Regions from separate parts of the Arthrobacter sp. K410C genome, predicted to be linked through region 3. Evidence: riboswitches for the same ligand, from Rfam matches in the RefSeq annotation. Region 3 holds a riboswitch; each other region holds the start of a gene.
What was found. A riboswitch is a leader RNA that binds a small molecule or an ion and turns the genes downstream of it on or off. The one in region 3 is predicted to bind thiamine pyrophosphate.
Positions count from the first base shown of each region.

Region 1 (9,930 bases), on a different contig from region 3:
TCCGTTGAAGCAGGACTGGCCCTGGGCTGGAAGGAATTCGTCGGTGATGCCGGCCGTTCCATCAGCCTCGAGCACTACGGCGCCTCCGCTGACTACAAGCGTCTCTTCCAGGAGTTCGGCATCACGGCGGAAGCAGTCACAGCCGCCGCTAAGGACTCCCTCGCAGGCCTGCAGGCCTAACAACCGATTTCAGGAGAAAAGACAATGACTACTCCCACCCAACAGCTCTCCGACGCCGGAGTATCGATCTGGCTGGACGATCTTTCCCGAGGCCGGCTCTCCAGCGGCGGGCTGCAGAAGCTCATCGAAGAGAAGAACGTGGTTGGCGTGACCACCAACCCGTCCATCTTCCAGGCCGCGATAACTTCGGGCACCGACTACGACGCCGCCATCGCCGGGCTTGCCGCGCGGGGCAGCAGCGTGGAGGAGACGATCTTCGAGATCACCACCACCGATGTCGCGGACGCCTGTGACCTCTTCGCCCCTATCGCCGCCGCGACGAACGGCGTTGACGGCCGCGTGTCCATCGAGGTGGACCCACGCCTCGCCTGGGACACCGCCGGCACCATCGCCGAGGCCAAAGAACTGTTCAAGAAGGTCGACAAAGACAACGTCCTGATCAAGATCCCGGCCACCCTTGAGGGCCTTGAGGCCATCACTTCCGTTCTGGCCGAGGGTATCAGCGTCAATGTGACCCTGATCTTCTCGCTGGAGCGCTACCGTGCCGTCATCAACGCCTTCCAGGCCGGCCTGAAACAGGCCAAGGAGAACGGCCACGACCTCTCGAAGATCCATTCGGTGGCGTCCTTCTTCGTTTCGCGTGTGGATACCGAGATCGACAAGCGCCTCGACGCCATCGGCACCGACGAAGCCAGGGCGCTCAAGGGCAAGGCAGGCGTCGCCAACGCCCGCTTGGCTTACCAGGTCTACGAGGAGCTGTTTGCCACTGAACGCTGGGCAGTCCTGGCTCAAGCCGGCGCCCGCCGGCAGCGGCCGCTATGGGCCTCCACCGGTGTGAAGGACCCCGCTTACTCGGACACCCTCTACGTCACCGAACTCGCCGCCGTCGACGTGGTAAACACCATGCCCGAGAAAACGCTGGACGCCACTTTCGACCACGGCGTGATCACCGGCGACACGATCACCGGCACATACGAGGAAGCACAAGGTGTGCTCACCGCCATCGAGCGCCTCGGCGTCTCCTACAACGACGTCGTCACTCTCCTGGAATCCGAAGGTCTGGACAAGTTCGTGGCCAGCTGGAAGGAACTGCTGGCCGATGTTGAGGGCGCGCTCTCCAGCGCCCGGAAGGCATCCTGAACCATTGAGTGCGCCCTGCGCGGGACCCATAGGGGTCCCGCGCAGTGGCCGCAGATCAGAAAGGCGGACACCATGTCCAAGCCACCCCTAAATTGCTGTATCAATCCCAGCATCCTGTCGGCCGACTTCGTCAACCTCGAAGCAGAGCTTGCCCGCATCAGCAATGCCGATGCTGTCCACGTGGACGTTATGGACAACCACTTCGTCCCGAACCTGACCATCGGCCTGCCTGTCGTGGAAAGGATCCAGAAGGTCAGTCCTGTGCCGCTGGATGCCCATCTGATGATTTCCAATGCTGACACCTGGGCCCCCCAGTTCGCTGACGCCGGGATTGCCTCGGTCACCTTCCATGTTGAAGCATCGGTTGCACCGATCAAGCTTGCCCGTGAGCTTCGCGCCCGGGGCTCGAAGGCCGGCATGGCCCTGCGCCCTGCCACGCCGGTGGAACCGTACCTGGACATGCTTTCCGAACTGGACATGCTGCTGATCATGACCGTTGAACCGGGCTTTGGCGGCCAGGCCTTTTTGGACGTGATGCTGCCCAAGATCCGCCGGGCTCGCGCCGCCGTCGACGGTTCAGGGGTGAACGTAGCCATCCAGGTGGACGGCGGCATCACGGAAGAAACCATCACCCGTGCCGCCGAGGCCGGCGCCAACGTCTTTGTCGCGGGCTCGGCCGTGTACGGCAAACCTTCCCCTGCTGAGGCAATCGAGTCGCTGCGCGCGAACGGCCAGCTTGCCTTCGCATAGCAGCAGGCCGCCCCATCACCGTTACCAATCTTGAAGGACCCATAATGCGCGTTCACATCGCAACCGACCACGCCGGCATGGAGCTCAGCTCCCATCTGATCACCTCGCTCGCAGCCAGCGGCTACGAGATGGTGGACCACGGACCGGCCGCCTACGACGCCGAGGACGACTACCCCGCATTCTGCATCAACGCCGCCGCCGCCGTCGTGGCCGACCGGGCGGCAGGCATGGACGCGCTCGGAATCGTGCTGGGCGGCTCCGGCAACGGCGAGCAAATCGCCGCAAACAAGGTCAAGGGAGTCCGGGCAGCCCTCGCGTGGAACCTCGACACAGCCAGGCTCGCCCGCCAACACAACGATGCCAACGTGGTCGCCGTCGGAGGCAGGCAGCACAGCGTCGAAGAGGCCACGGAACTGGTCAAAGCATTCCTGGCAGAACCATTTACTAATGCCGAACGCCATGAGCGCCGCATCGGCAAAATCGCTACCTTCGAAACCACGGGCGAGATCGTCGAATAACCCCCACCAACAAAACCCCGGGCCAAGGTTGTCGTCAACCCTGCCGCCAGCCATCCCGGAAAGTTCTCCCGCTGCTTAGACCAGTCGGGGATCCCAACACCGACTCTCCCGTCCCGGGGGAGCAACCCAGAAAGGAAGATTCACATGAGCATAACTTTCGAGCCGACCGCCCTCTTCCAGGGGAAGCTGGACGAAGCACCGCTCGGTCCACCCCTGGCCGAAGTGCTGGGCGACGAGATTCCGACGCGGATCACTATCCCCTTTACCAGCGATGATTCCCGGATCCTCTCCGGAGTCTGGGAAGCTGACCCAGGCCTTTCACGATGGGAGTTTCTGGAGCGCGGCGAGTCGATCTACGTCCTTGAAGGCCGCATGGTGGTTACCGAGGATGGCGGAGAGCCGACTACCGTAGAGGCCGGAACCGCAGCTATCTTCCCCATCGGTTGGAAGGGCACCTGGGAAATCCAGGAGCGCATCAGAAAATTCTTCGTCATTTTCACGCCCTGACCCAGGGAAACTGTAAGGCCTGGACACGTGCCAGGCCTTACAGTTTGTAGCCATTCATACAACGACAGGGGAGCGCCGCCATCCGGCACTGGCCATGGCCGGGGACCGCAGGTGGGCGCTGAGAGTGCGGACAGCCGCAGACCCTCGAACCTGATCCGGTTAGTACCGGCGCAAGGGAGTCGAGTTCTCGAAGTCCGGTAACGGCAGTAGCCGCGTGCCGTGCTTTCCCCTCCTGTTTCCCAGGAGGATTTTTTCATGAGCACTGCAGCAATCAAGAAGACCACCAGCAAGTCCTGGCGCGTCGTGGACATCGTGGTGGCGGCCCTGATCGCCATCGCCGGCGGCGTGATTTTCTGGGCCTGGTCCCAGGGCGCGGCCGCGGTCTCCGGGCCCATGAACGCGGTTTACCCGCCCCTGACCGGCCTGATCGCCGGCGGCTGGATGATCCCGGCAGTGCTGGGCATGCTGATCATCCGCAAGCCCGGCGCGGCATTGTTCTGCGAGACCGTGGCAGCCACCGGTGAGCTCCTGATGGGCTCGCAGTACGGCGCCTCGGTGCTGTTCTCAGGCTTGGTCCAGGGCCTGGGCGCTGAAATCATCTTCGCGATCTTCGTTTACAAGAAGTTCAACCTGCCGGTGTCGCTGCTGGCCGGTGCTGCCGCGGGCCTGTTCTGCGGCCTGAACGATTCCTTCGCGCCGTGGGGCTGGAACATTGCGTACTCCGGCGGTGACAAGCTTGCCTACATCATCTTCACCGCGATTTCCGGCGCGGTCATCGCCGGTGCCCTGTCCTGGATCGCGACCCGTGGCCTGGCGAAGACCGGGGTCCTGAGCTCCTTTGCCTCGCGCAAGGCAGCCACGGAGTCCGTCCTCTCCTGAGGCCTGAAAGGTTAGCTGATGACCATCACCACCGAAATGTGCGTGGACAGCGATCCGTTGATCATTGACGGAGTCGAAATAACTCCGCGGCTCATTATGGGCATTGGCGGAGCCCCCAGCCTGGACGGACTCGGAAGCGCCCTCGTTGCTTCTGGGACCGAGCTGACCACCGTCGCCATGCGGCGCTATTCGCCGTCGGAGGCCGGTTCCTTATTCCAACTCCTGCTCGACCACAAGATCCGGGTGCTGCCCAACACCGCAGGCTGCTTCACGGCAAAAGATGCGGTGCTCACCGCCGAAATGGCGCGCGAAGCATTGGAAACCGACTGGGTCAAGCTCGAGGTGATAGCTGACGAGCACACCCTGTTGCCCGATGCCGTGGAACTGGTCGATGCCACGGAGCAATTGGTCAACCGCGGCTTCAAGGTATTCGCGTACACCAACGATGATCCGGTCCTGGCCCTACGGCTCGAGCATCTGGGAGCCTCCACCGTTATGCCCCTTGGCTCACCCATCGGCACGGGCCTGGGCATCCTGAGCCCGCACAACATCGAGCTGATTGTGTCCCGCGCTTCCGTGCCCGTCGTGCTCGACGCTGGCATCGGAACCGCCTCGGACGCGGCCTTTGCAATGGAACTGGGGTGTGACGCTGTCCTGCTGGCTACAGCTGTCACCCGGGCACAGAATCCGGTGCGCATGGCCACCGCATTTAAACACGCAGTCCTCTCTGGAAGGCTGGCGAACCGCGGCGGCCGCATACCCCGCCGCGAGCATGCACTGGCGTCATCACCCTTGGAAGGACGAGCCGAGTTCCTGTAACGGGGTGCAGGCACCACCGACTGCAAGCCGTCCAAAACGGTAGGTAAAACCATCCTGATACAGCGTTTCCCACGACCACACATGACGGGATCATGGATGCCGGGAAGGAGCAGAGATGACGACACAAACGTCCGTCCGGCTGCTCCGCGCCGGTCTGGTGGGATCCCTGATTTTCATTCTCGGTGCGGGCGGACACCTCGCTGGTGGCGGTCACGCGCCCCGGCCCGAGGTCATGACCGCGCTCTTCGTTGTGACCTTGGTTCCGATAGTGATGCTTTCCTCACACCGGTTCTCGGTACCTGGGCTTCTTTGTTCGCTGGGCGCCGGCCAAGGGTGGCTGCATTGGTCCCTTGACGCTCTCGGCCCCGGACAGCACCCCACCTCGGCTCTGCTGTTGCCCGCTTCCCGCATGCCGGACACCTGCCGGCTCCTGGCACAGACACTTCCGTGGGGATCGTCATGTCTTCCGCTGACGCAGCGAGCGGATGGCTGATGTTCACTGCCCACGCCGTTGCCACTCTGGTCACAGCGCTGCTCCTGGCTCGTGGCGAGGATGCGTTGCGCCTTGTAGCCACCTTGCTTGAGCCGCTCGTGCGACTCCCTGACTTCATCGCCTTGCCGCCGACGGTCCGCACCCGGTGGCGCACCGACGTCGTAACTTCCCCGGCAGCCGCCTCGCTGCGACTTCCTACCCGGCGAGGTCCGCCACCAGCCGTCCCCGCGGCCACCTGAGTACCCGCCTTCCGTCTGGAACACAGGAAACCAGGGACCGGCCGCCGCCGACAACAGGCGTGCGCCCCATGCCCCGCCTGGGTTTCTTGACCTCACCATCCCTTAGTTCCGCGAAAGGCATTCTGCCATGAAGACATCACCTCGCCGTACCCTTAGCACCGTCGCCGCCACAACATTGGCTGCCGGGCTGGTGGCCCTAAGCACAGGCACAGCTTCCGCCCACGTCCGCGTCGACCCTGACGGCACAGCCGAGGGCAGCTACACCCAACTAACCTTCCGGGTGCCAAACGAATCCGAAACGGCCAGAACCAGCAAACTCGAAATCTCCCTGCCCACGGAGACGCCATTCACCTCCGTCTCCGTGAAGCCCGTGGTCGGGTGGAAGGCAGAGGTGGTGAACAGCGAACTGCCGCAGCCCGTCACCGTCAACGGCGCAACCGTCACCAAGGCGCCGACCTCCGTCATCTGGACCGCGGATGAAGCTCACCAGATCGGTCCGCATGAGTACCAAACCTTTTCCATCTCGGTCGGCGTGCTGCCCAAAGCCGGTACTGAACTGATCCTGCCTGCGTCCCAGACCTACACCGACGGGAACACCGTGAAATGGGAACAGGAAACCAGCGAGAGCCAAGCCGAGCCAGAATACCCGGCCCCCGCCTTCACCACCACGGCAAAGACGGATGGCCACTCACAGGGCAGCACTGCAACTCCCAACGCCCACGTTCCGGCCGCGGCTGCGTCCAGCATCTCCGCTGCCACTGATGCGGGATCGGCAGTAGGATGGCTCGGCCTTGCAGCAGGGCTGATCGGGCTGATCACCGGTGTAACTGCCCTCGCACGTACGCGCACCATTCGTCGAGGAGATTTAGATGAGCGATAAATTGCGTTGGGGCGTGCTCGGCACCGCCCGTATCGTCCGTAAGACAATCCCGGCGCTGCAGGAGGCGAAGAACGGGGAAGTCGTTGGCATCGCCTCCCGCACCGAGGGAAAGGCCAGGGAATACGCGGACAGGCACGGGATCCCGCAGGCGTTTAGCTCCTATGGCGCGCTTCTTGCTTCCCCGGACATCGACGCTGTGTATATTCCGTTGCCGAACGCACTCCACCTCGAGTGGATACTGAAGTCCTTGGACGCAGGCAAGCACGTACTCTGTGAAAAACCACTGGTGACCAGCGCCGCCGAATGCGATGAGGTTAGACAAAAGGCCGAGGAGACCGGGCTTAAAGTCCTGGAAGGCTTCATGTACCGCTTTCACCCGCGTTTCGAAAAGCTGCAGGAACTGCTCGCGGGCAATGCCGTAGGCAAACTGACCTTTATTCACGTCGGGCATTCGTTCGACGCCGGCAGCGGTGACAACATTCGCTGGTACAGCCAGCTCGGCGGCGGCGCACTTTTCGACACGGGATGCTACTGCGTCAACGTCAGCCGTATGGTTACCGCCCAGGAACCGAGCCGAGTCAACGCATTCGGCAACTACCGCGACGCCAACGACGAGGGTCGAATCGACACCAGTATTGCGGGCATACTGCGCTTCCCCGGCAGCGTAACAGCGCTGTTCGATACCGGAGTAAACCTCGAACGACGCAACTTCCTGGAACTGACCGGAACCGAGGGCCGCCTCTACCTCGATAATCCGTTTGGCCTTCTTGAGGAGGATTCGGTTCTGGAGGAGCACCACTTCGGAAAGGACACGATTTATCACAAGATCAAGGGAGAAAATCACTTCGTACGGATGAGCGAACACTTCTCTGACAGCGTCCTGAACGGTACTCCGCTCCGCTACGATCTCACGGACGCGGCCAACAATGCCCGGGTGCTTGAAGCCCTCGATCGGGCGGCACGCAACGAAGAGGCGTTCCGCTCCGACTGAAACAGCTGTGGCACTGTCATAGCGGTGGGTGACCAGCAAGGAGACCCTTTCGGTCGTTGACTCTCCGCGTTGCCGCGGTTAGCGGCAGAGTTGTCCTCAGACGCCGGCCCTGGTCAGCAGTGCATCAAGCGTCATGAAGAACAAGGCGCGGTGGTCGGCCGCCGTTGGGTCGGTCAGGTATTGAAGGGCCGCCCCGTCGTAGATCATCAGGAAAGACCTTACGAGCTCAGGGATGCCAATACGGCACTCGTCGCCATTGCTTTGGGCTGCCGATGAGAATATGCCTCCCAGCTCCACTTCGTAGGCAGGATAAATCTTCGCGGCCAGCGGGCTGACGGCGGCGCCGCGTGTTGCCCACAAAATGAGCTCGATCTCAGCAAGGAGACTGCCCGGCTCTTCTTCCAGTGCTCGCCAATAGCCTTTAGCCACTTGTTCCACCGCATTACGAAGGCCTAGGTGGGCCGGGACGTCCCCGGAAAAGCTGCTCAGGTTTTTTAGCCAAGCCTCGGCGGCCGCCTCCATGAGCTCTTCCTTGCCGCTAAAGCAATAATTGGCAGTGGCCAAGGGAGCATTGGCCTCTTTAGCAATGGCGCGCATGGTTACAGACTGAACACCCTCGCGCCTCATAAGTTCCACGGTTGCTGAAATCAGCTGTTCTTTTCGATCTTTTGAGGACACCCGCATAATTCACTCTCCAGTCTCGCGTTCGGCGGCCCTCCTGGGGCACCTCTTAAGACTATGGCCTGGCGAGTGAAAGGTTCATTTCCTGTCTAGAACGCTTGACCCGAACTTGTGTTCGTTTCCCTTAGTGCCCATAATTTGCCCGGATTTCGAGAGCTTTTAGGAAACACTTCCACCACTCCACGCAGTAACCGAACTGGTTCCTCCCCACGAGAGGTGCCGTTGTCGATGCCACGAAGGTCATGAGGTAGAAGTAGTAGGGCTGACTCGTACACGTGGCAGGCCGCCGCCTGGTAAGCCCAGCCGACGGCCTGACGCCACGTGACCTTGGTTAGGTGGCGGCTACGGTCTCCGTGAGATCGTCAGGTGCCACGTTGTCCAGATCCTGGGAGGCTCCGTGCAGGTAGCGCTCCATCGAGTCATCCATTGCATTGATCCAGCGTGTATGGTGCTTCGTCGCCATGGTGCCGGTGACCACTGAACGGTGGAGCATATCGCGGTACCCCAGGATGTCATCGTGCTTGTGGTGCATCCAGTCCTTGAACAACTGGCAGACGGCGTCCAGATCGAAGGGAGGGTAGTCTGTTGCCTCAATGAGTTCCCGCAGGTAGTCCGTCTGGAAATCGGCTTCTGCGTCGTGATCGGACAGTGCGGCCTGGCGGTCGAGCCAGAGCTGGATATCCGCCTTGCGCTCCGTGAGGGATGGAAGGTCGATCTTTCCGGTCATCACATCGCGGGCAAACCATGCTTGCGCGTCGAACATGTTGAACGTGTAGTACTGGTCCTGGGCGCCCAGGTAGAACAGGTTGTCGTTCTGTAGCCACACCACACCCTTGTAGAGGTTGCCAGGGTATAGCACGTTCGGTGATCTCAGCGACAGCTCCCCGGGTAGGAACGGGTATTTGTGCTGGTATCCGGTGCAAAGGATGACGGCGTCAAAGTCATCGTGTGTACCGTCGCTAAAGTACGCTGTGCGGCCCTGGAAATGGGTGACGAGCGGGCGCTCCACCGTGTTCTCCGGCCAGTGATAACCCATCGGGGCCGTGCGGTAGCTGAGGGTGATGGATGCGGCGCCCATCTTGTGAGACTGCATGCCGATGTCCTCTGCGGAATAGCTGCTTCCGATCATGAGCAGCTTCTTGCCGTAAAAGCGCTCGGCGCCGCGGAAATCGTGGGCGTGCAGAACCTCGCCCGGGAAGGTTTCGATGCCCTTGAACTCGGGGACGGCGGGGACGTGGAAGTGGCCGGTGGCCACTACGAGCTTGTCGAACACATGGGTCTCCGTGAGGTTGGTTTTGAGGTCCTCAACCGTCACCGTGAATTCCTGCGTGGCCCCGTTGTAGCTGGTGTGGCGGGCAACCGTATTGAATTTGACGTACTTGCGAACGTCTGACTTTTCCACGCGGCCCTTGATGTAGTCGAAGAGGACCTCGCGCGGCGGGAAGGAGGAGATCGGACGGCCGAAGTGCTCGTCAAAGGAGTAGTCCGAAAACTCCAGGCACTCCTTGGGCCCATTCGACCATAGGTGCCGGTACATGCTGGAGTGCACCGGCTCGCCCTGACCGTCCAACCCGATCCGCCAGCTGTTATTCCACTGTCCGCCCCACTCGCCCTGCTTCTCAAAGCATGTGATCTCGGGGATCGAGGCGCCTTTCTGACGCGCTGATTCAAACGCCCGCAGTTGTGCCAGGCCGCTGGGGCCGGCGCCAATGATTCCGACTCGTAATACCATGGTCTTCTCCTCTACAAAGATGTTTTAGGTCGCCGGTGTGCGGCGGTGTAAGTTGCGCTACGGGTCTTGACCGCCCGTTGGTTGGTCTAGGCAGCGAAATTGCGGTCACCGACGAAGAACC
Region 1 is NZ_JBNHFJ010000018.1:4,591-14,520, forward strand. Features, by position in the region: gene tkt (transketolase) at 1-180, shown strand, start outside; gene tal (transaldolase) at 205-1,320, shown strand; gene rpe (ribulose-phosphate 3-epimerase) at 1,393-2,070, shown strand; gene AC5RU7_RS18200 (ribose-5-phosphate isomerase) at 2,115-2,588, shown strand; gene AC5RU7_RS18205 (cupin domain-containing protein) at 2,733-3,095, shown strand; TPP riboswitch at 3,152-3,290, shown strand; gene AC5RU7_RS18210 (ECF transporter S component) at 3,351-3,974, shown strand; gene AC5RU7_RS18215 (thiazole synthase) at 3,993-4,793, shown strand; gene AC5RU7_RS18220 (hypothetical protein) at 5,253-5,525, shown strand; gene AC5RU7_RS18225 (YcnI family copper-binding membrane protein) at 5,653-6,405, shown strand; gene AC5RU7_RS18230 (Gfo/Idh/MocA family protein) at 6,395-7,396, shown strand; gene AC5RU7_RS18235 (TetR/AcrR family transcriptional regulator) at 7,493-8,080, opposite strand; gene AC5RU7_RS18240 (trimethylamine monooxygenase) at 8,409-9,809, opposite strand; gene AC5RU7_RS18245 (cupin domain-containing protein) at 9,896-9,930, opposite strand, start outside.
Region 1: it holds a riboswitch for thiamine pyrophosphate, as region 3 does, so the genes downstream of both, AC5RU7_RS18210 (ECF transporter S component) here and AC5RU7_RS15920 (ECF transporter S component) in region 3, are expected to answer to the same signal.

Region 2 (9,930 bases), on a different contig from region 3:
CAAGGCGTACCCGATCATCCACGTGACGGGCACCAACGGCAAGACCTCCACCTCCCGCATGATCGAAGCCGTGCTCCGCGCACACGGGCTGAGCACGGGCCGCTACACTAGCCCGCACCTTTCCAAGGTCACCGAGCGCATCAGCATTGACGGGCATCCGGTCGCTGACGAGACGTTCGTCCGGATCTGGGACGAGATCCGCCCCTACCTGCAGATCGTGGACGCCGAACTGGAAGCGGAGGGGCAGCCGCGCCTCACGTACTTCGAGTGCCTTACCATCCTGGGCTTCGCTGTTTTCGCGGACCAGCCGGTCAACGTGGCCATCATCGAGGTGGGCCTGGGCGGCATCACCGACGCCACGAACGTGGGCGACGGCCAGGTCTCGGTCGTCACCCCGATTTCGCTGGACCACACCGATCTGCTGGGGGACACCCCCGGCGACATCGCACTGGAGAAGGCCGGAATCATCAAGCCGGGCGGCTACCTGGTGAGCGCAGCGCAGCCGCTGGACGCCGCGCAGGTGCTCCTCGAGAAAGCCAAGGACGTGGGCGTGCCGTTCCGCTTCGAGGGCGTGGAGTTCGGCGTCGAGTCCCGGAGCGTGGCGGTCGGCGGCCAGATGGTCACCATCCAGGGCATCGCCGGCCGGTACCCGGACCTGCTGGTGCCCCTGCACGGCGCCCACCAGGCCCAGAACGCGGCCGTGGCGGTGGCCGCGCTGGAGGCATTCTTCGGCGGGGAAAAGGAACTCAACTTCGAGGTGCTGCAGGAGGGCTTCGCCGCGGTGACGTCCCCCGGCCGGCTGGAAGTGGTGCGCACTGCGCCCACCATCATTGTGGACGCCGCCCACAACCCGGACGGCATCAAGGCGTCAGCCGCCGCACTGCAGGAAGCCTTCACGTTCACCCGCCTTGTTCCCGTGGTGGGCGTGCTCAAGGAAAAGGACGCCGAGGAGATCCTGCGCCAGCTCAAGGAATCCCTGGGTGGCGTTGCCGAGGAATACTGCTTCACGCAGTCGAACTCGCCGCGCGCCGTTCCGGCCGCCGAACTCGCCGAACTGGCCGTTGACCTCGGCTTCGGCGAGGACAACGTGCACATCGCCGAGAAGCTGGACGACGCCCTTGAATGGGCCGTGGAGCGGGCCGAAGCCAATGACGACCTCTCCGGCGGCGTCCTGGTGACCGGCTCCATCACGCTGGTGGCGGAAGCCCGCATCCTGCTCGGAAAGACGGAGGCGTAAGGATGGCCCGGCTCACCAAGGCACAGCGGCAGTGGCGTCCAGGCATGCCCAGGAAGCGCCGCTCCACCAAGGTCATGTTCGCCTCCACGGTGCTGCTCCTGGAAGCATTCGTGATGTTCTTCGCCACCCTGGCGGTATTCGGCCTGCGCCGCGGCGAGTTTCCGCCGGCGCTGATCCTGGGCGTCGGCATTGGCCTGAGCGTGGTCATGGTCCTGGCCTGTGCAGTCCTGTCAAAGCCCTGGGGCATCGGGCTCGGCTGGATACTGCAGATCGTGCTGATCCTGACCGGCATCTTCGAACCCGCCATGTTCCTCGTGGGGGCCTTGTTCGCACTTGCCTGGTGGTACGGAATCAGGACCGGCATCCGGCTGGACCGCGAAGCCGCCCAGCGGGAGCGCGAGCAGGCCGAGTGGGAAGCGGCCCATCCGGACCAGGCCGCCGGGCCCGGCCAGCCGCAGACCCCCTGAACCGGACTGAACCGACCGGACCCTGCCGGCGGGTCCCCGTAGACTTGTCCCGAAACCCCACCAACGCATTGGAGCAGTTGTGACCACTGAGCGCACCCTCGTCCTGATCAAGCCCGACGGCGTCGCCCGTAACCTCACCGGTGCCATCCTGGCCCGCGTCGAAGCCAAGGGATACACCCTTGCTGAACTGAAGAAGGTGGATGCCACCCGCGAACTGCTCGAGCAGCACTACGAGGAGCACGTTGGCAAGCCGTTCTATGAGCCGCTGGTTGAATTCATGCTCAGCGGGCCCGTGGTGGCGGCCATCTTCGAGGGCCACCGCGTCATCGAAGGCTTCCGCTCGCTGGCCGGCACCACCGATCCCACGACGGCGGCCCCGGGCACCATCCGCGGCGACTTCGGCCGGGACTGGGGCCTGAAGGTCCAGCAGAACCTGGTGCACGGCTCCGACTCCACCGATTCAGCCGAGCGGGAGATCAAGATCTGGTTCTAAAGGACCTGAACGAAGCAAAGGGAAGGCCGGTGTTCATCAGAACACCGGCCTTCCCTTTGCTGTCGTTGCGGCTAGAAACCTGACGTCCCGGCGAACACCTGGATGAACGCGAAGAAGATGCTGGCGGCCACGGCCACGTAGAGCAGGGCCACGATGATCCAGCCGGAATCAGCCACCAGGCGGGCAGCGCCAGTGCGGATGGGGATGATTCCGGCGCTGATGTTCCGGATGGTCACCCAGATGAAGAGGGGGATCATGGCGGCCCACACGATCATGCAGAAGGGGCACAGGATGTGGATGTCGTAGAGGGCCTGCGACCACAGCCACACCACGAAGGCGAATCCGAGCGTGACGCCCGTCTGCAGGCCCACCCAGAACCAGCGGGCAAAGGTGGCGCCGGACAGCAGTGCCATGCCCACGGTGATGATGACGGCGAACGCCACGATCCCGATAAACATGTTGGGGAAGCCGAACAGGGAGCTCTGCCACGTCTTCATCACATCCCCGCAGGAAATCCAGGGATTGACGTCGCATACCGTGGTGTGGTTCGGGTCCTGGAGCACTGCAAGCTTTTCCAGGACCAGCGTTCCCGAGGCCAGCCAGCCGACGGCGCCGGTGATCACCAGCAGCCAGCCGAAAGGCTGGTTGCGGGCCATGAAGGGCACGGCCGCGGAACTGCTGTCCGGGCCGGTGGTCCGGTCCGGGGCTTCGGTGCCGCTGGCGGGGGAGATGCTGGGCATTGGTTTGGCGTCCTTTTCGTCCGGTGCTCCTTAGCCCGATTGTAACGCCGCGGGCTGGAAGCCATTCCCAGGAAAAAGGGGCAGCAGCCTCCGCCTCCGCCGTGATTTAGTCCGGATGTGAGAGAATGAACCTGGTTGGAAGCCGATCCACATTCGGACTCCGGTCCGGTGGACTGTTCTCAAGACCGCCAATGATGAGCAGGGCAGGCTTCGAAGGCTGACGGCACTCCCGCGACTCCATTGGACGGCACCTGGTTGTGGCATGTAGAACAACGGGTTTCAGGACATCCCCCGGCTCCCACGGGCTGCCGCACCCCAATGCCGGTGCGAACCTGGGAGTATCCACTTGACTTCTGTCAACGCCTGCGGGTTTTGACAATATGTGCCCCAATGGGTGCCGGATGTGGCGGTGCGTCAGGGGCAGGAGTGTAGCTGCATATGGAAAACGAGCAAGACCTGGCCGTTAACGGCGATGCGCCGGCCTCCGAGGCCCCCGTCGCACCCAAGAGGACCCGCCGCAAGGCGGTAACGAAAACCGACGACGCCGGTACTGCCGCGGAAGGCATCGTTCCGGCCGACCCCGCCACCGCGGAGAACGTTGAGGCTGCGGCCGAGGAAACCAAGGCGCCGGACCGCCGCACCCGCGCCCGTAAAAAGGTTGACGCCGCGGAGCCCCTCCCGGCCTTCGCCGGGGATGCCGCAGAGACTGGAGCCGCTGCGGCTGACACCGCGGAGGGCGCGCCTGCTGCCCCGGAAACGGAAGTGGCAGAGAAACCCGTCCGCCGCCGTCGGGTTGCCACCCGGAAGGCAGCTGCCCCGGCAGCCGAAGCTGCAGCAGCGCCCGCTGCGGAAGCTGCTCCGGCGCAACTGGAGTCGGCAACTGCTGGCGAGGCAGTAGAAACCGGTGCCCCCGCCGCAGCATCTGCCGAGGAGCAATCACCTGAGGCAGCGCCGGAAGAGGCACCGGCAGCCCACGACGCCGGCCGGGCGCCGTCGGACGCGGCCGCTGCAGGCGACGCGCCGCAACACGCCGCTGCAGGGGAGCCCGCCGAAACGGAGGAGCCTGCGAAGGAAGCTGCCAGCGCCTTTGCCTCACTGTTCCTGGAACCGGCTTCCCCCACTTCCGTACTGTTCCAGGCCCCGGACCTGAGCACTGTGGTGCGCCCGGCTCCGGCCGTCCCGGAGGATGTGGAAGAGGACGACGCCGAGGACGGCGACGCCGACGATTCCGCCGGCCGCCGCAGGCGCCGCAGCCGCGGCCGCCGCAGCCGCAGCCGCCTCGAAGATCGTGACGCGGAGGCTGCCACTGACGGCGAAGCCGGCGACGACGCCGAAGCGGAGGGCGACGAAGCGTCCGCCCTCCTGGAAGAGGGCGTCACATCCCGCCGGCGGCGCCGGCGGCGCCGCGGCGACCAGGACCTCGAACTGACCGGCGGCGGGGACGACGATCCCCCCAACACCGTCACCCGTGTCCGCGCCCCGCGCGCGGTGACCGAGCAGGCCGCCAGCAACCGCGTGACCAGCGTCAAGGGTTCCACCCGCCTGGAAGCGAAGAAGCAGCGCCGGCGTGAGTCCCGCGATACCGGCCGGCGCCGCACCGTCATCACCGAGGCGGAGTTCCTGGCCCGCAGGGAATCCGTGGACCGCCAGATGATCGTCCGCCAGCGCGACGACAGAATCCAGATTGCCGTCCTCGAGGACGGTGTCCTCGCCGAGCACTTCGTCTCCAAGACCCAGCAGGACTCGCTGATCGGCAACGTCTACCTGGGCAAGGTCCAGAACGTGCTGCCCTCCATGGAGGCAGCATTCGTGGACATCGGGCGCGGCCGCAACGCCGTCCTGTACGCCGGTGAGGTGAACTGGGAGGCCGTCAACCTCGAAGGCAAGCAGCGCCGGATCGAAAACGCGCTCAAGTCCGGCGACACCGTCCTGGTCCAGGTGACCAAGGACCCGGTGGGTCACAAGGGCGCTCGCCTGACCAGCCAGATCTCGCTGCCCGGCCGCTACCTCGTGTACGTTCCCGGCGGGTCCATGACCGGCATCTCACGCAAGCTGCCCGACGTCGAACGCAACCGCCTCAAGCGCATCCTCAAGGACCGCCTCCCGGAGCAGGCCGGCGTCATTGTGCGCACCGCGGCCGAAGGGGCGTCCGAGGAAGAGCTGACGCACGACATCAACCGGCTCCGCGCCCAGTGGGAAGGCATCGAAAGCCAGTCCACCTCCACCAAGGTGCTGGCCCCCGAACTGCTGTACGGCGAACCGGACCTCACCATCAAGGTGGTCCGCGACGTCTTCAACGAGGACTTCTCCAAGCTGATCGTGTCCGGTGAAGAGGCCTGGGACACCATCGAGGCCTACGTCACCTACGTTGCCCCGGACCTGGTGGGCCGGCTCGAGAAGTGGACCAAGGACCAGGACATCTTCGCCGCCTGGCGGATCGACGAGCAGATCCACAAGGCCCTGGAACGGAAGGTCTTCCTGCCGTCCGGCGGTTCCCTGGTGATCGACCGCACCGAAGCCATGACCGTGGTTGACGTCAATACGGGCAAGTTCACGGGCAGCGGCGGCAACCTTGAGGAAACCGTCACCAAGAACAACCTCGAAGCAGCCGAGGAAGTGGTGCGCCAGCTCCGCCTCCGGGACATCGGCGGCATCATCGTCATCGACTTCATCGACATGGTCCTTGAATCCAACCGGGACCTGGTGCTGCGCCGCCTGGTGGAATGCCTGGGCCGCGACCGCACCAAGCACCAGGTTGCCGAAGTCACGTCCCTGGGCCTGGTCCAGATGACCCGGAAGCGCATGGGCACCGGGCTCCTGGAGGTCTTTGGCGAGCAGTGCGAGGCCTGCGCCGGACGCGGCGTTGTCACCCACGACGACCCCGTGGAGCACCGCCGCGCCAACATCGTTGCTGCCGAGCACCACGTGCAGCGCACCGACAGCCGGCCGGAATCCCGTGCCGAAAGCCACCGGAACGAGGGCCAGCGGACCGACAGCAGCCAGCCCGGGGGACGCCCGGATCGCAAGCGGCGGCGCGGACGCGGCGGCCAGCAACCCGATGCTGCGCCGGCGCCCGCTGTGCATGTCCACACGGTCCACCCGGACCCGGCCGACGCCGAGCGCCACGCCAAGGCTGAAGCCACCAGGCTGGCCCTTGCCAACATCGCGGCGGCTGCGCATGCGGCGCACCTGCACGACGACGAGGTCGCGGCGGCCAGGCAGGCCCAGTCGGCCCAGCCCGCGGCGCCTGCCGTGGAAGAGAAGCACGACGCCGGTACCCCGCCACGGCCTGCGGCTGTCCTGACCTTCGGCGGCGAGAAGGTTGCCCTGCCCTTCGTGGAGCACGCGGAGGAGCAGCAGCCCCGCCCTGCCCTCACCCTGGACAGGCTCGCGGAAGCCTTCGCCCACCTGGGCGAACCGGCGCCTGCCGCCGAAACCCCCGCGGAAGAACAGGAAGCCACGCGGCCCGAGGCGGTTCCGGCACAGGCGGAACAGCCGGCTGCCCCTGCGGAAGCTGAGAAGGACTGGTCTGACCACACGGTGGACCAGTCCCGCCAGCGGCGGCCGCGGCGCAACCGCAGCGCTAGCCGCGCCCAGGGTGCCGCCAACGAAACCAGCGTGCAGCAGCACGAGAACGTTCCGGCACCCAGCGCCGGACACAGCCATGCTGCCAAGGCCCCGGAACCCGCATCGGCCTCGCAGGAACGCAAGGAAGGCGCGCCCAAGCCCGCCGAGGCGCCCATCATCCTGGGCGTGGGGGTTCCTGCCTCTGAGCTTTAAGCCCAGGCAGGGCCACTGGGTAACCCGGGAAGTCCCCGTCTCGTGGACCGTTCCCCTCCGTATTCCGGGGGGAACGGCCCATAAGGCGGGGACTTTCCTGCATGCGGTGGCTGTCACTTTTCCCGGGCTCCCAGGTCAGCGGCTAGGCTGGGTAACCGACACGGGGTGCCGCGCGAAGGGCCGGCTGAGATCCAGACCCGTTGAACCTGTCCGGCTAGTACCGGCGAAGGGATGTCCTTTGTCTTCGACCCTCTTTATGCCCGCGGAAACTTCCCAGCCCGACGCAATCCCGGATGCGACCGTCCAGGCCGCGCCCGCCCAGCCAGCGCTGCGCCGGGACGTGCCGCGCGTCCTGTCCATTGCCGGTTCGGACCCGTCCGGCGGCGCCGGCATCCAGGCGGACCTGAAAAGCATTGCGGCGCACGGCGGCTACGGCATGGCTGCCATCACCGCCCTCACCGCGCAGAACACCCGCGGCGTGGCTGCCGTCCACCTGCCGCCCGCGTCCTTCCTCGCCTGCCAGCTGGATGCCATCAGTGACGACATCAGCATCGACGCCGTCAAAATCGGCATGCTGGGCGACGCCGGGGTGATCGCCACGGTCCGGACCTGGCTGGAGAAGGTGCGTCCCGCCGTCGTGGTCCTTGACCCGGTAATGGTGGCCACCAGCGGTGACCGGTTGCTCCAGGAATCCGCCGAGGCAGCGCTCCGCGATCTGCTGCCGCTGGCCCACCTCATCACCCCGAACCTGGCCGAACTTGCCATGCTCGTGGGCGAAGAACCCCGGGATTCCTGGGCCGGGGCCCTGGAACAAGGGCGAAAGCTGGCCGATGCCACCGGAGCAACCGTGCTTGTGAAGGGCGGCCACCTGTCAGGTGCGCAATGCCCGGACGCCCTGGTCAACACCGCCGGCCTGCTGCGGGCGGAGGTCATCGAGGTACCGGGGGAGCGGGTGGCCACCAGGAACAGCCACGGAACGGGGTGCTCGCTGTCCTCTGCAATGGCCACGGTGCAGGCTCGGCGGGGGGACTGGGAGGCGTCGCTGCGGGAAGTGAAGCCCTGGCTGGCGGGGGCGCTCGCGGACTCCGCCCGGCTTGAGGTAGGAGCCGGCAACGGGCCCGTGCACCACTTCCACCACCTGCGGGCAGTTCCGCAGCCGGGGTCATTCGAAGCCCTGCTCTGGACTGAAGCTGAAGCGGACCTGGACGCCATCTACCGCCTGGACTTCATCCGCGGCCTGGTCTCGGGCAGCCTGCCGGAGAAGGAATTTGCCTATTACCTGGCCCAGGACGCCATCTACCTGAACGGCTACTCCCGCGTGCTGGCACGGGCAAGCGCCTTGGCCCCCACGGAGGCGGAGCAGCTGTTCTGGGCCGGATCCGCGCAGCAGTGCCTGGAGGTTGAGTCCGAGCTGCACCGATCCTGGCTCAGCACGCGCCCCGTCCAGGCCGAACTTGGCCCCGTGACAAAGTCCTACGTCGACCACCTCACGGCGGCCTCCGCGTCGGGCAGTTACGCGGTGCTCGCCGCGGCCGTCCTGCCGTGCTTCTGGCTGTATGCGGAGGTGGGCAAGACCCTCCACGCCCAGTTCCTCGCCGCGGGCGAACCGGCCGGCCACCCGTACGCGGAGTGGCTCCGGACGTACGCTGACGAGGATTTCGCCGAAGCGACCCGGAAGGCCATTGCCATTGTGGATGCGGCCGGGCGAAGCGGCTCGGACGCCGAGCGGGCGGACATGGTCACGGCCTTCAAGCAGTCCTGCCGCCTGGAAGTGGACTTTTTCGACGCGCCGCGGCTGCACGCCTGAGCCTGTGGCGCCCGTCCCGCCGGTACCATGGTTGGTGCGCGGCCCCGCTGTCCGGCCGGCCTGTGGTTCCTATCACAGCCGGCGCGCAGGAGCCAGCCTCATTTGCGGCCGAAGACAAAATTAGCGTAGTCTAGTTCTTCGGTGCTTACGCCAACACTTGGGTTATGACCCCACGGCGTTGAGGCACAGCGAGAAGCCAGCCTGTTAGAGCCGGTTCCGCACGCAAATTTAGTTAGAAACGTCGAGAGAAGTGAGTTCCCAAGTGGTGTACGCGATTGTCCGCGCAGGCGGCCGCCAAGAGAAGGTTTCCGTCGGAGACTTCGTTACCCTGAACCGCGTCGCCGGTGGGGCTGGCAGCACCATTCAGCTGCCCGCACTGCTCCTGGTTGACGGTGACAAGGTCACCTCTGCCGCTGCTGACCTGGCCAAGGTAACTGTTACAGCTGAGATCCTGAACGACCTCCGTGGTCCGAAGATTGTGATCCAGAAGTTCAAGAACAAGACCGGTTACAAGAAGCGCCAGGGTCACCGCCAGGAACTGACCAAGGTCAAGATCACTGGTATCCAGTAACCTTCGTTACTGTTCAGGTTTTTAGCAGATCCCCAGAACTTAGAGGCAGGCATTTCAAATGGCACATAAAAAGGGCGCGAGCTCCACTCGCAACGGTCGTGATTCCAACGCTCAGTACCTCGGCGTAAAGCGCTTCGGCGGCCAGGTTGTTTCCGCTGGCGAGATCATCGTCCGCCAGCGCGGCACCCACTTCCACCCGGGCGCTGGCGTGGGCCGTGGCGGCGACGACACCCTGTTCGCACTGACCCCGGGCGCCGTTGAATTCGGTACCCGCCGCGGTCGCCGCGTCGTCAACATCGTTGCTGCTGCAGCTGCAGAGTAACAACCAGCATCAAAGCGGTGGAGCGGGCCTGATGGCCCGCTCCACTGTTCTTTTAACCGCATTACAATCGTGATGGCGCTTTCGGCGCCGCGAAAACAGCACTGAGGAGATTTACGTGGCCAGCTTTGTAGACCGGGTAGTACTGCACGTATCCGGCGGTAGCGGCGGCCACGGGTGCGTCTCCGTCCACCGGGAGAAGTTCAAGCCCCTCGGCGGGCCCGACGGCGGCAACGGCGGCAACGGCGGCGACGTCATCCTGCGCGTGGACCACCAGACCACCACCCTCCTGGACTACCACCACGCACCGCACCGCCACGCCACCAACGGGGGCCCCGGCATGGGTGACTGGCGCGGCGGCAAGAACGGCGAAACCCTCGTGCTGCCTGTGCCCGACGGCACCGTGGTCAAGTCCAAGGACGGCACCGTCCTGGCCGACCTCGTTGGCGAAGGTGCCGAGTATGTGGCCGCGGCCGGCGGCATTGGCGGCCTGGGCAACGCTGCTCTCGCATCCCA
Region 2 is NZ_JBNHFJ010000001.1:38,261-48,190, reverse strand. Features, by position in the region: gene AC5RU7_RS00270 (bifunctional folylpolyglutamate synthase/dihydrofolate synthase) at 1-1,237, shown strand, start outside; gene AC5RU7_RS00265 (DUF4233 domain-containing protein) at 1,240-1,704, shown strand; gene ndk (nucleoside-diphosphate kinase) at 1,784-2,197, shown strand; gene AC5RU7_RS00255 (vitamin K epoxide reductase family protein) at 2,269-2,937, opposite strand; gene AC5RU7_RS00250 (Rne/Rng family ribonuclease) at 3,376-6,717, shown strand; TPP riboswitch at 6,869-6,966, shown strand; gene thiD (bifunctional hydroxymethylpyrimidine kinase/phosphomethylpyrimidine kinase) at 6,974-8,524, shown strand; gene rplU (50S ribosomal protein L21) at 8,787-9,095, shown strand; gene rpmA (50S ribosomal protein L27) at 9,154-9,417, shown strand; gene obgE (GTPase ObgE) at 9,533-9,930, shown strand, end outside.
Region 2: it holds a riboswitch for thiamine pyrophosphate, as region 3 does, so the genes downstream of both, thiD (bifunctional hydroxymethylpyrimidine kinase/phosphomethylpyrimidine kinase) here and AC5RU7_RS15920 (ECF transporter S component) in region 3, are expected to answer to the same signal.

Region 3 (9,930 bases):
GCTGCGGATCATCGATATCTCCAACAACCTGGGCGATTCGAAATCCCTGATTACGCACCCAGCCACCACCACGCACCGTGCGATGGGGCCGGAGGGACGGGCTGCCATCGGCCTCAGCGACGGCGTGGTGCGCCTGTCCGTTGGGCTCGAGGACGCCGACGACCTGATCCGCGACCTCGAACAGGCGCTGAAGCAGATCTAGCTTTCTCCCGGCGAAGCATTGTCCGGCTGGAGCTCCAGCCGGACGTCCACGCTATCGCCCGCCTTGATGCGCGCCTTTTCCCGTACAGCTTTCTTGACGGGAAGCAGGTACGACCCCATTTTGTTGTCCGGAAAGATGGACGTCAGCCAGCGGTGGCCGCTAATTTCCACCGCGACCTTGACCGAGCCGAAGGCCTTGTTGCCGGCCTCGCTTTGCTCTGCAATGTCGTCCGCCACGTCCGGCGGCAGGGTGAGGAAGTGCCAGCCCGCTTCGCCGGGATAGAGCCAAAGCTCGGCATGAAAAGAGTACGACGGCGCCACGCGCCGAGTATGGCACGTGGCCTTCCCTAACGCCACGGTTACCAACTGGCTAGGCCTGCCGCACCCGCAGCAGGTCGGGAACGGCGTCGACTTCCGAGAGGTCCAAGTCGCCGCGCATGGTGACGTTCACGGCATGCCGCACGACGGCGCCGAAGCCCATGTCCTTGGTCGATGGCCCCGACAGCAACCGGTCACGGACCCGGCGCTGCTCGGCTGCCCCTGTGCCGCGGGCGATGATCGCTTCCACGCCTTGCCGCGCCAGGTCGAGCTCACCCTGTTCCTCCAGCACCGGCGCGAGGTACTCCACCAGGGAACGCACAACCTCGGGCGCGGGGGCTGGCCGGAAGCTTCCAAAGTCCAGCAGCTCCCCTCCGAGGCCCCCGCTGCTGGCCTGCCAGGAAGCCATCCTCAGCAGGACAGTCGGTACCGGTACAGGTTCCACGCCTTCCCGCCACTCCCGGCTGGCGGTCTCCACGAGGGCACGGACCAGGACCGCGAGGAGGGCCGCATCCTCGGCCCGCAGGCAGACGTCGGCCACCCGCACCTCCACGGTGGGATGGTTGCGGGACAGCCGGGCGTCGAAATAGATCATCCCTTCGTCCAGCATCACGCCCGTGTCCAGCAGCCTGGTGACCAGCCGACGGTAGGCCGCGTAGGTGCCGTAGATGCCCGCCGGCCCCGCCGTCGGCCATCGGTTCCACGCCTGGGTCCGGTAGCTTTCAAAACCGGTCTCCAGCCCGTTCCAGAACGGCGAGTTGGCGCTGAGCGCCGTCAGCACGGCCAGTTTGTCGCGGATGCGGTCGAGCACCGCCACGCCTTCTTCGGGTGATTCCACAAAGGTGTGGACATGGAAGCCGCACGTCAGCTGCTCCTGGGCGGTCAGCCCGAAGCGTTCCAGCATCCTGGCGTAGCGCGGATCAGGAGTGGTGTGGCTGTTCAGGCCCAGCGGCGAGGTGGCCAGCGCGGCGACGCGGGCGTTGTGTTTCTTCGCGGCCTGGTCTGCGAGCAACCGTCCGGCCCTGATCTGGTCCAACAGGCTGCCGGATTCAAGGCAGGGCCGGGTCTGGGTCTCAATCTGCTCAAGCTTCAGTTCGGCACTCAGGCCCGTCTCGTCGTCGTCATAGACCGTTTTGTCCTCGGTCACAAGCGCATGCGGATCCTGGGCGGAATCGTCGGCAGCCACCCGGCGGCCGGACAGCAGCGCGTCGGCCAGCGCCAGCGGCTCCCCGGTCTCCGGATCAACAATCAGGAGCTCTTCCTCCACGCCGAATGTACGCATATTGACATTCTGCGGCAGCGGGAACGTATTTGAAGCGGCCCTGCCGTTCATGACGAAGCGTTAATGCTCAGTCCTGGAAGTACTCCACCTTGGCGCCGATGGTGTTCAGCCGCTCCGCCAGGTCCTCATACCCGCGCTCGATGACGTAGATGTTCCGCAGTTCGGACACCCCGCGGGCCGCGAGCATGGCCAGCAGCAGGCACGCTGCCGGCCGCAGTGCCGGCGGGCACCCGACTTCGGCCGCGCGCCACTTGGTGGGCCCGTTGACATAGATGCGGTGCGGATCCAACAGCTGCACCTGGGCCCCCAGCCGGTTCAGCTCCGTCAGGTAGATGGCACGGTTTTCGTAGACCCAGTCGTGGATCATGGTCTGGCCTGTGGCATTGGCTGCTATCACGGCGAAGAACGGCAGATTGTCGATGTTGAGGCCGGGGAACGGCATGGGGTGGATTTTGTCTTCGGGTGCGTGCAGCTCCGACGGCTTGGTGGTGACGTCCACCAGGCGGGTCCGGCCGTTGCGCGCCATGTACTCGCCGGAAATTTCCAGCTGCTGCCCCATCTGGCCCAGCGTGGCAAGCTCAATCTCCATGAACTCGATGGGCACGCGGCGGACGGTGACCTCGGAATTTGTGACGATCCCGGCGGTGATGAGGCTCATGGCCTCAATGGGGTCCTCCGACGGGAAGTACTCGATGTCCGCATTGATAACGGGCTTGCCCGTGATGCTGAGGGTAGTGGTTCCCACGCCGTCGATGGTCACGCCAAGCATCTGCAGGTAGAAGCAGAGGTCCTGGACCATGTAGTTGGGGCTGGCGTTGCGGATGACCGTGGTTCCCTCGCGGTGCGCGGCGGCCATGATTGCATTTTCGGTGACGGTATCGCCGCGCTCGGTGAGGACGAAGGAACGGTCCCGGGCATCCGGCGGCGGTGCCTGGATGGCGTAGAAGCCCGCCGTGGCCTCCACCGAAAGCCCGAACTGGCGCAGGGCCTGCATGTGCGGCTCAACCGTGCGGGTCCCCAGATCGCAACCCCCGGCATACGGAAGCCGGTATTCCTCCGTCTCATCCAGCAGCGGACCCAGCAGCATGATCACACTGCGGGTCCGGCGCGCGGCATCCACGTCCATTGCCTCAAGGTCCAGGACGGCCGGCCGGCGGAGCCGCAGGTCGGTATCGTTCAGCCACGTGCACTCCACACCGATGCTGGTTAGGACCTCCACGATCCGGTTGACTTCCTCAATCCTGGCCAGGCGGCGGAGCACGGTGGTGCCGCGGTTGATCAGGCTGGCGCAGAGCAGGGCGACGCCGGCGTTCTTGCTGCTGTTCACGTCGACGGCGCCGGAGAGGGTCCGCCCGCCCTCCACGCGCAGGTGCGTCATCTGCGGCTTGCCCACGTTGACGATGCTCCGGTCGAAGATGCTTTCCAGGCGCTGGATCATCTTCAGGCTCAGGTTTTGCTTTCCCTGCTCCATCCGGGCCACTGCGCTCTGGCTGGTTCCCAGCTCGGCAGCCAACTGGCCCTGGGTCCAGCCCTTCTCGGTCCGGGCATCCCTCAGCATGGCGGCAACGTGCTCAGTGGTTTCCTGCGTCATGCCAGAAATATATCATAAATGAGTTATTCGGCGTCATCACGGCCGCATAACGGCCCTCCCAGACGACCCATACCCGCTTTATGCGATAGAGACCTTGCTGGAACACCCTCCGTTCTTGAGCATCAGCTGCTTGTTCCGCCGGCACCCCGGCGGGAGACTGGAAGTGCACGTCCCTTCCCCGACACCAAGGAAAGGCGCAATGCTCCGGCACCATGCCCGCCCGTTCCCGTTCAGGCTTGCCTGGCTGCTGGCGGCAGCCGTACTGCTGGCCGTAGCGGGTCCTGCTTCCGCGGCGCCCTCCCCGGGCGAGGGCGGCCAGTCCCTGCTCGGCAACGACGTGTCATGGCCGCAGTGCAACAAGGAGCTGCCGAGGGGGCAGGCTTTCGGGATCGTCGGCGTCAACAACGGACTGGCGAACACCACCAACCCCTGCCTGGACGAACAACTTGAGTGGGCAGCCGCTTCCCCCGGCCTGCCCGGCCAGCCGGCGGTTTCGCTGTACGTCAATACCGCGAATCCGGGAAGCTCCGGCTCCTGGTGGCCCGCCAACAACGAGTACCCCATCGGGCGGCAGGTCCACAACCCCTACGGCCCCTGCAGGGAGGGGGACTACGGCAAAGCCTGCGCCTACATGTACGGCTGGGCGAAGGCCTACGACGACGCCTACGTCCGGGGAATCACTAATCCCGCCGGCTATGTCTGGTGGCTCGACGTGGAGACCGAAAACAGCTGGTCCGGCGACAAGGACGCCAACCGCGCCGTCCTGGAGGGCATGACGGACTTCTTCCACAGCATCAACGTCAAGGGAGTGGGTATCTACTCCACGTCCCTGCAGTGGGGCCGGATCGTTGGCAACGTCAGCAGCACCAGCAACCTGTACCGATTGCCGAGCTGGCTGGCCGGCGCCCGCAACGCATACCGGGCGGCCGGCGCGTGCCTAAACGCACCGCTCACGGGCGGGGGCACCGTGGTCCTGACCCAGTTCGTGGCGCGGGGCTTCGACTACAACCATGCGTGCACGCAGGAACCCTAGCTTCCCAGCCACACCATGTTCCAGGTACCGGCAGACACGGCCGCCACCACTGCGAGTCCCGCCATGAGCAGGCCGCCCGCCAGCACCCACGCATCCAGCGCACTGTAGGTTGAGGCGCGGGCCCAGGTTCGGGTCCCGCCGCCAAATCCACGCGCTTCCATGGTGACTGCCAGCCTCGACGCCCGCCGGATGGCCTGAACCAGGAGGCCGAAGCTTTGCCCCAGGGTGGCTTTCGCCCGCTGCAGCACGTTGCCGCGCGACCCCACACCGCGCGCGCGCCGTGCCATGCCAATGGTTTGCCACTCCTCCGCCAGCAGGCCCACCAGGCGCATGGCGGCCAGGGTGCCCAGCACGAACCGGTGCGGCAGGCGGGCCTTCTGGGCCAGCGCGTCCGCGAGATCGGTGGGATCGGTGCAGCTCATCAGCAGCACCGCCGGCAGCGCAATCGCGAGCCCGCGGAGCATGAACCCGAGCCCCGTCTCCAGGGACCCTTCGCTCATGGTCCAGATGCCGACGTCGATCAGCGTCCTTCCGCTGTCCGGCGCGAGGATTGAGGTGCTCCAACCGCCCACGGCGGCGGCGAGGATCAGCGGCCATCCACGCTGCCAGAGCAGCGTGAACGTGAGCCCGGCAAGCGGGAACAGCAGGACCTCGAAGGCCAGCGCCACCGAAGCGGACACCCAGTCGATGGAAAGCGCCAGGACCACGGTGATCAGGAGGACGGCGGCCAGCTTGCTGAGCGGATTGGCGCGGGTCAGCAGGGCGTTGTTGCCGCGCAGGTGCAGTTCCTGCCTCACAGGGCCACCTTTTCCGCCGCGGCCAACTTCAGCTCGGTTCCGCCCAGGGCGGCGGTGAACTCGGCGTCGTGGGTCACGGACACCACGGCGGTGCCGGAGTCCAGGAGCTCGGAGAGGAAGGACGCCAGCTCAGCCCAGGTGTTGGCGTCCTGGCCGAATGTGGGCTCATCCAGTACCAGGACCTGCGGGCTGGCCGCCAGGACGGTTGCCACCGAGAGCCGCCGCTTCTCCCCGCCCGAGAGGGTGTAGGGATTGGCATCCACCAGCGGGGTGAGCCTCAGCCGCTCCAGCAGCTCGTCAACGCGGTCCTCGCCGTGGCCCAGATGGCGCGGGCCAAACAGCAGCTCATCACTCACCCTGCCGGTGACAAACTGGTGTTCCGGCTCCTGGAACACCGTGCCTATCCGCTCAATCAGTTGCTCTGCCTTCCACCTGAAGGGGTCGATTCCCGCGCCCCGGCTCAGGCGGGTTGTTGCGGAGATCTTGCCCGCAACGGGCTCCAGCAGCCCCGCGAGGGTCAGTGCAAAGGTGGACTTACCGGCACCGTTGGGCCCGGTGATGGCAAGCGCCTGCCCGGCCCGTACCCGCGCGGTGATGTCCTCCTGCACCGGAAGCGGCTGGATTTTCCGGAATCCGCTGCGGCGCGGGCGTTCCCGGGACACAGCCACTTTCTCGGCGGCCAGCATCAGGTCTCCCGCGCCTGGGCCGGTGCCGGCTGCGCGGGGACGGGTGGCCGGCACGTAGCCGGGCACCCACACCCCGGCGGCGGCCAGCATGGTGCGGGCCTCGTCCAGGACCCGGTCCGGCGGACCGTCCAGGAGGACGCCAGGATCGGCGGCCGAGCCCGGCTGCAGGACCACGATCCGGTCCACCAGGTCCTTCCACACCGACACCCGGTGCTCCACCACCACCAGCGTGGCACCGGTTTTATCCAGGCAGCGCGCCACGGCGTCACGGACCTCCAGCACACCGGCCGGATCAAGGTTGGCGGTGGGCTCGTCCAGCAGGATCAGCCCGGGCTGCATCGCCAGGATGCCTGCCAGCGCAAGCCGCTGTTTCTGCCCGCCGGACAGCGCCGACGTCGGATGGTCCAGCGGCAGGTGGGACAGCCCGACGTCGGCGAGCGCCTCGTGCACTCGGGTCCAGATGGCGTCGCGGGGGACGGCGAGGTTCTCGGCGCCGAACGCGACGTCGTCCCCGACCCTGGAGAGGACCACCTGGGTTTCGGGGTCCTGCTGCATCAGTCCAGCACGTCCGCGCTGCCCCCGGGGGGACCCGCCGTCGACGAGCAGTGAACCTGACTCGTCGGAGTCGCCGGCCTCGCCGTCGTCGTTCACATCGCCCAGGACCCCGGCGAGGGCGTGCAGCAGCGTGGACTTGCCGGCGCCCGAGGCCCCGAGCAGCAGGACGCGCTCCCCCGGTGAGATGTCCAGGTCAAGGGCGTGGACGGCGGGCCTGGCGCGCCCGGCATGCCGCCAGCCCCAGCCACGCGCCGTGACTGCGGCCGGCCGCACCGCCCCGGCCGTGCCGTGGTGGGTAGGTGCCTGCATCAGGAGAAGACGGGCTCCGTTGCCGCCTTGCGGGAAGCGAAGGAGCTCAGGACCCCGGTCCTGGCCAGGCCGCGGGTGGCGATCCAGGACAGGGCACCGGCGATGACCGCGCCGGAAATCGCGGTGAAGATGATGTAGGCAAGCTTGTCACCGCCGGAGTACGCGATGTTCCAGCCCCACGGCGCGAAGGAATCGTTCAGGCCGCAGAACAGGCCCGCGGCAGCACCGGCCAGCAGCGACACCGGCAGGTTGAACTTCTTGTAAACGAAGATCGCGAAGATAATTTCGGCGCCCAGGCCCTGGACCAAGCCTGAGAACAGCACGGAGGCGCCGTACTGCGAGCCCATCAGGAGCTCACCGGTGGCTGCCACGGTCTCGCAGAACAGCGCCGCGCCGGGCTTGCGGATGATCAGCATGCCCAGCACTGCCGGGATCATCCAGCCGCCGGCGATCAGGCCGGTCAGGGGCGGGTAGACCGCGTTCATGGGCGCGGAGACCGCGGCCGCGCCCTGGGACCAGGCCCAGAAAATCACGCCGCCGGCGATGGCGATCAGGGCCGCCACCACGATGTCCACGACGCGCCAGGACTTGCTGGTGGTCTTCTTGATTGCTGCAGTGCTCATGAAAAAAATCCTCCTGGGAAACAGGAGGGGAAAGCACGGCACGCGGCTACTGCCGTTGCCGGACTTCGAGAACTCGACTCCCTTGCGCCGGTACTAACCGGATCAGGTTCGAGGGTCTGCGGCTGTCCGCACTCTCAGCGCCCACCTGCGGTCCCCGGCCATGCGGGCCCGACGGCGGCGCTCCCCTGTCGTTAAGTGTTGCTTGCTTGAATAATGCATTGGATTGCCCTGTTGGGCGTGGTCCAGTTTACACCGGGAGAGGGGTAGATTGTGGGCCATGACTGCCAATCCGCCGCATATGACTGAGTTCGATCCGGACTCCGATTCCGCCCAGCCGGAGGGATCCCTGCAGGTCCTCATCGGCCGCGTCGAGGGTGAGATCCATGAACTCCAGTTTCCGGGCTTCTCCATGGATGATGCGCTCAACCTTGGCCTCCTCCTGGTGGAGCTGGGCAAGGAGCGCGGCCTGCCCATCGCTATCGACATCACCAAGGGCGAACAGGTCCTCTTCCATGTGGCATTGCCGGGCGCCACGCCGGACAACGAACACTGGATCCGCGCGAAGCAACGGACAGCTGCACGGTACGAAGTGCCTTCCCTGCTGGTGGGGCTGCGCGGGCGGCTGCGCGGAGGCAGGATCGAGGACGAGGGCTGGTTCGACCAGACCCGCTACGCGGCACATGGCGGGTCTTTCCCTGTCTATGTGACGGGCGTGGGTGCGGTGGCCACCGTCACCGTGTCCGGGCTGCCGCAGGTGCAGGATCACGACCTGGTGGTGGAGGCCATGCGTGAGGTGTTGCGGTCCACCGGGGCTGACGGGGCACCATGACCGGCACTCCCGCTGACAATCCCGTCCGGGCGGCGGTGGACAAGGCCGAAGACGAGATGATCTTCATCGGCCCGGACCATCCCTACTATCCCCTGCTGGCCGAGCTGGTGTCCGCCGTCGGCAAGGCCTGGCAGCAGGGGTATGAGCAGGGCCGCAGCGGCGGGCACTACCCGAACCCCTACACTTGGACCGGGCTGGCCTGACGGGTTTCCAGCTGCCGGCGGGGAAACAAAGCCTGCTTAGCTTTTATTAGTAATCATGCTTACTATGTTGTTTCCACCGCGTACGAGGAGTCCAGGACATGGCAGTCAGCACCCGCCCACCGGGCGTCCGAACCGCGCTGCAGTGGTCCACGCTGGCTGTTGCCGGCATTTTCCTGTTCGCCGGCATCCTTGGATTCGTTCCGGGCATCACCAGCAACTACGGCTCCCTGGACTTCGCCGGCCCCGGTTCAAAGGCCCTGTTGCTGGGTACGTTCCAAGTGTCCGTCCTCCACAATTTTGTCCACCTCCTCTTCGGCGCCGCCGGAGTGTTCATGGCACGCACCCACCGGCAGGCCCGGAACTTCCTCATATACGGCGGCGTCATCTACTTGGTCCTCTGGCTGTACGGACTGCTCATCGGGGACGACACCCCCGCGAACTTCATCCCGGAAAACTATGCGGACAACTGGCTGCACCTCATTTTGGGGCTGGCCATGATCACGCTTGCGGTCCTCCTCTCCCCGCGGGCCACGCCGGCGGACAGCCGGAAATCCTGACCACACCCACCGGCCGCCAGCGCAGACGGCACGGTCACAACCCGAGACCTAGGAGCAACCCATGCGAATCCCGGAACCCCGAGGCCCCATCAGCAGCACGCTGTTCAACGTCCTTGCAGGCGCGCCTGGAGGCTCCGCCGAATCACTGGCCGGGCTGCGGGAGCTCGCCTCGAACCGGCTGGCCGAAACCGTGGACATCATTGGCGACGACGATGCCCAGCTTGCCCTTTTCTGCCTGTACGAGCTGCACTACTCCGGGCTGGACGGCGTCACGGACCACTGGGAATGGGATGCCGGGCTGATCCAGGTCCGGCAGATCCTGGAAAAGCCTTTCGAAGCGGCCCTTCGGGCGGCGGCCGGCGAGGCTGCCGGAGAGCTGGAACTTCCGGGGGAGCTCACCAGCGACGCGGTGGCGGATGTGCTGTTCGGCCTGGCCGGCAGGGACACCGGCCCCAGCGTCTCCCGCTATGTGGCCAAGAAGGCCAGCCTGGACCAGCTCAAGGAGTTCCTGATCCACAAGTCCGTGTACCAGCTGAAGGAGGCGGATCCGCACACCTGGGCGATCCCCCGCCTCAGCGGCCGGGCGAAGGCTGCCTTGGTGGAAATCCAGGCCGACGAGTACGGCGGCGGCCGCCCGGACCGAATGCACAGTGCCCTGTTCGCCCGCACCATGCGGGGCCTGGGGATGGACGACTCCTACGGCGCGTACGTTGACGCCGTCCCGGCGGTTTCCCTGGCGGCCGTCAACCTGATGTCCCTGTGCGGGCTGAACCGGCGGCTCCGCGGCGCCATCACCGGACACCTGGCCATCTACGAGATGACGTCTTCGCAGCCCAACCGCTTTTACGGCAACGGCTTCCGCCGGCACGGCTTCGACGCCAGCGTCACCCACTACTTCGACGAACATGTGGAAGCCGATGCTGTCCACGAGCAGATCGCGGGCCGC
Region 3 is NZ_JBNHFJ010000012.1:45,044-54,973, reverse strand. Features, by position in the region: gene AC5RU7_RS15955 (O-succinylhomoserine sulfhydrylase) at 1-202, shown strand, start outside; gene AC5RU7_RS15950 (DUF1905 domain-containing protein) at 199-522, opposite strand; gene AC5RU7_RS15945 (glutamate--cysteine ligase 2) at 572-1,801, opposite strand; gene AC5RU7_RS15940 (UDP-N-acetylglucosamine 1-carboxyvinyltransferase) at 1,869-3,392, opposite strand; gene AC5RU7_RS15935 (glycoside hydrolase family 25 domain-containing protein) at 3,592-4,425, shown strand; gene AC5RU7_RS15930 (energy-coupling factor transporter transmembrane component T family protein) at 4,422-5,222, opposite strand; gene AC5RU7_RS15925 (ABC transporter ATP-binding protein) at 5,219-6,772, opposite strand; gene AC5RU7_RS15920 (ECF transporter S component) at 6,772-7,395, opposite strand; TPP riboswitch at 7,457-7,592, opposite strand; gene AC5RU7_RS15915 (heme-degrading domain-containing protein) at 7,673-8,224, shown strand; gene AC5RU7_RS15910 (hypothetical protein) at 8,221-8,427, shown strand; gene AC5RU7_RS15905 (DUF4383 domain-containing protein) at 8,526-8,984, shown strand; gene AC5RU7_RS15900 (iron-containing redox enzyme family protein) at 9,046-9,930, shown strand, end outside.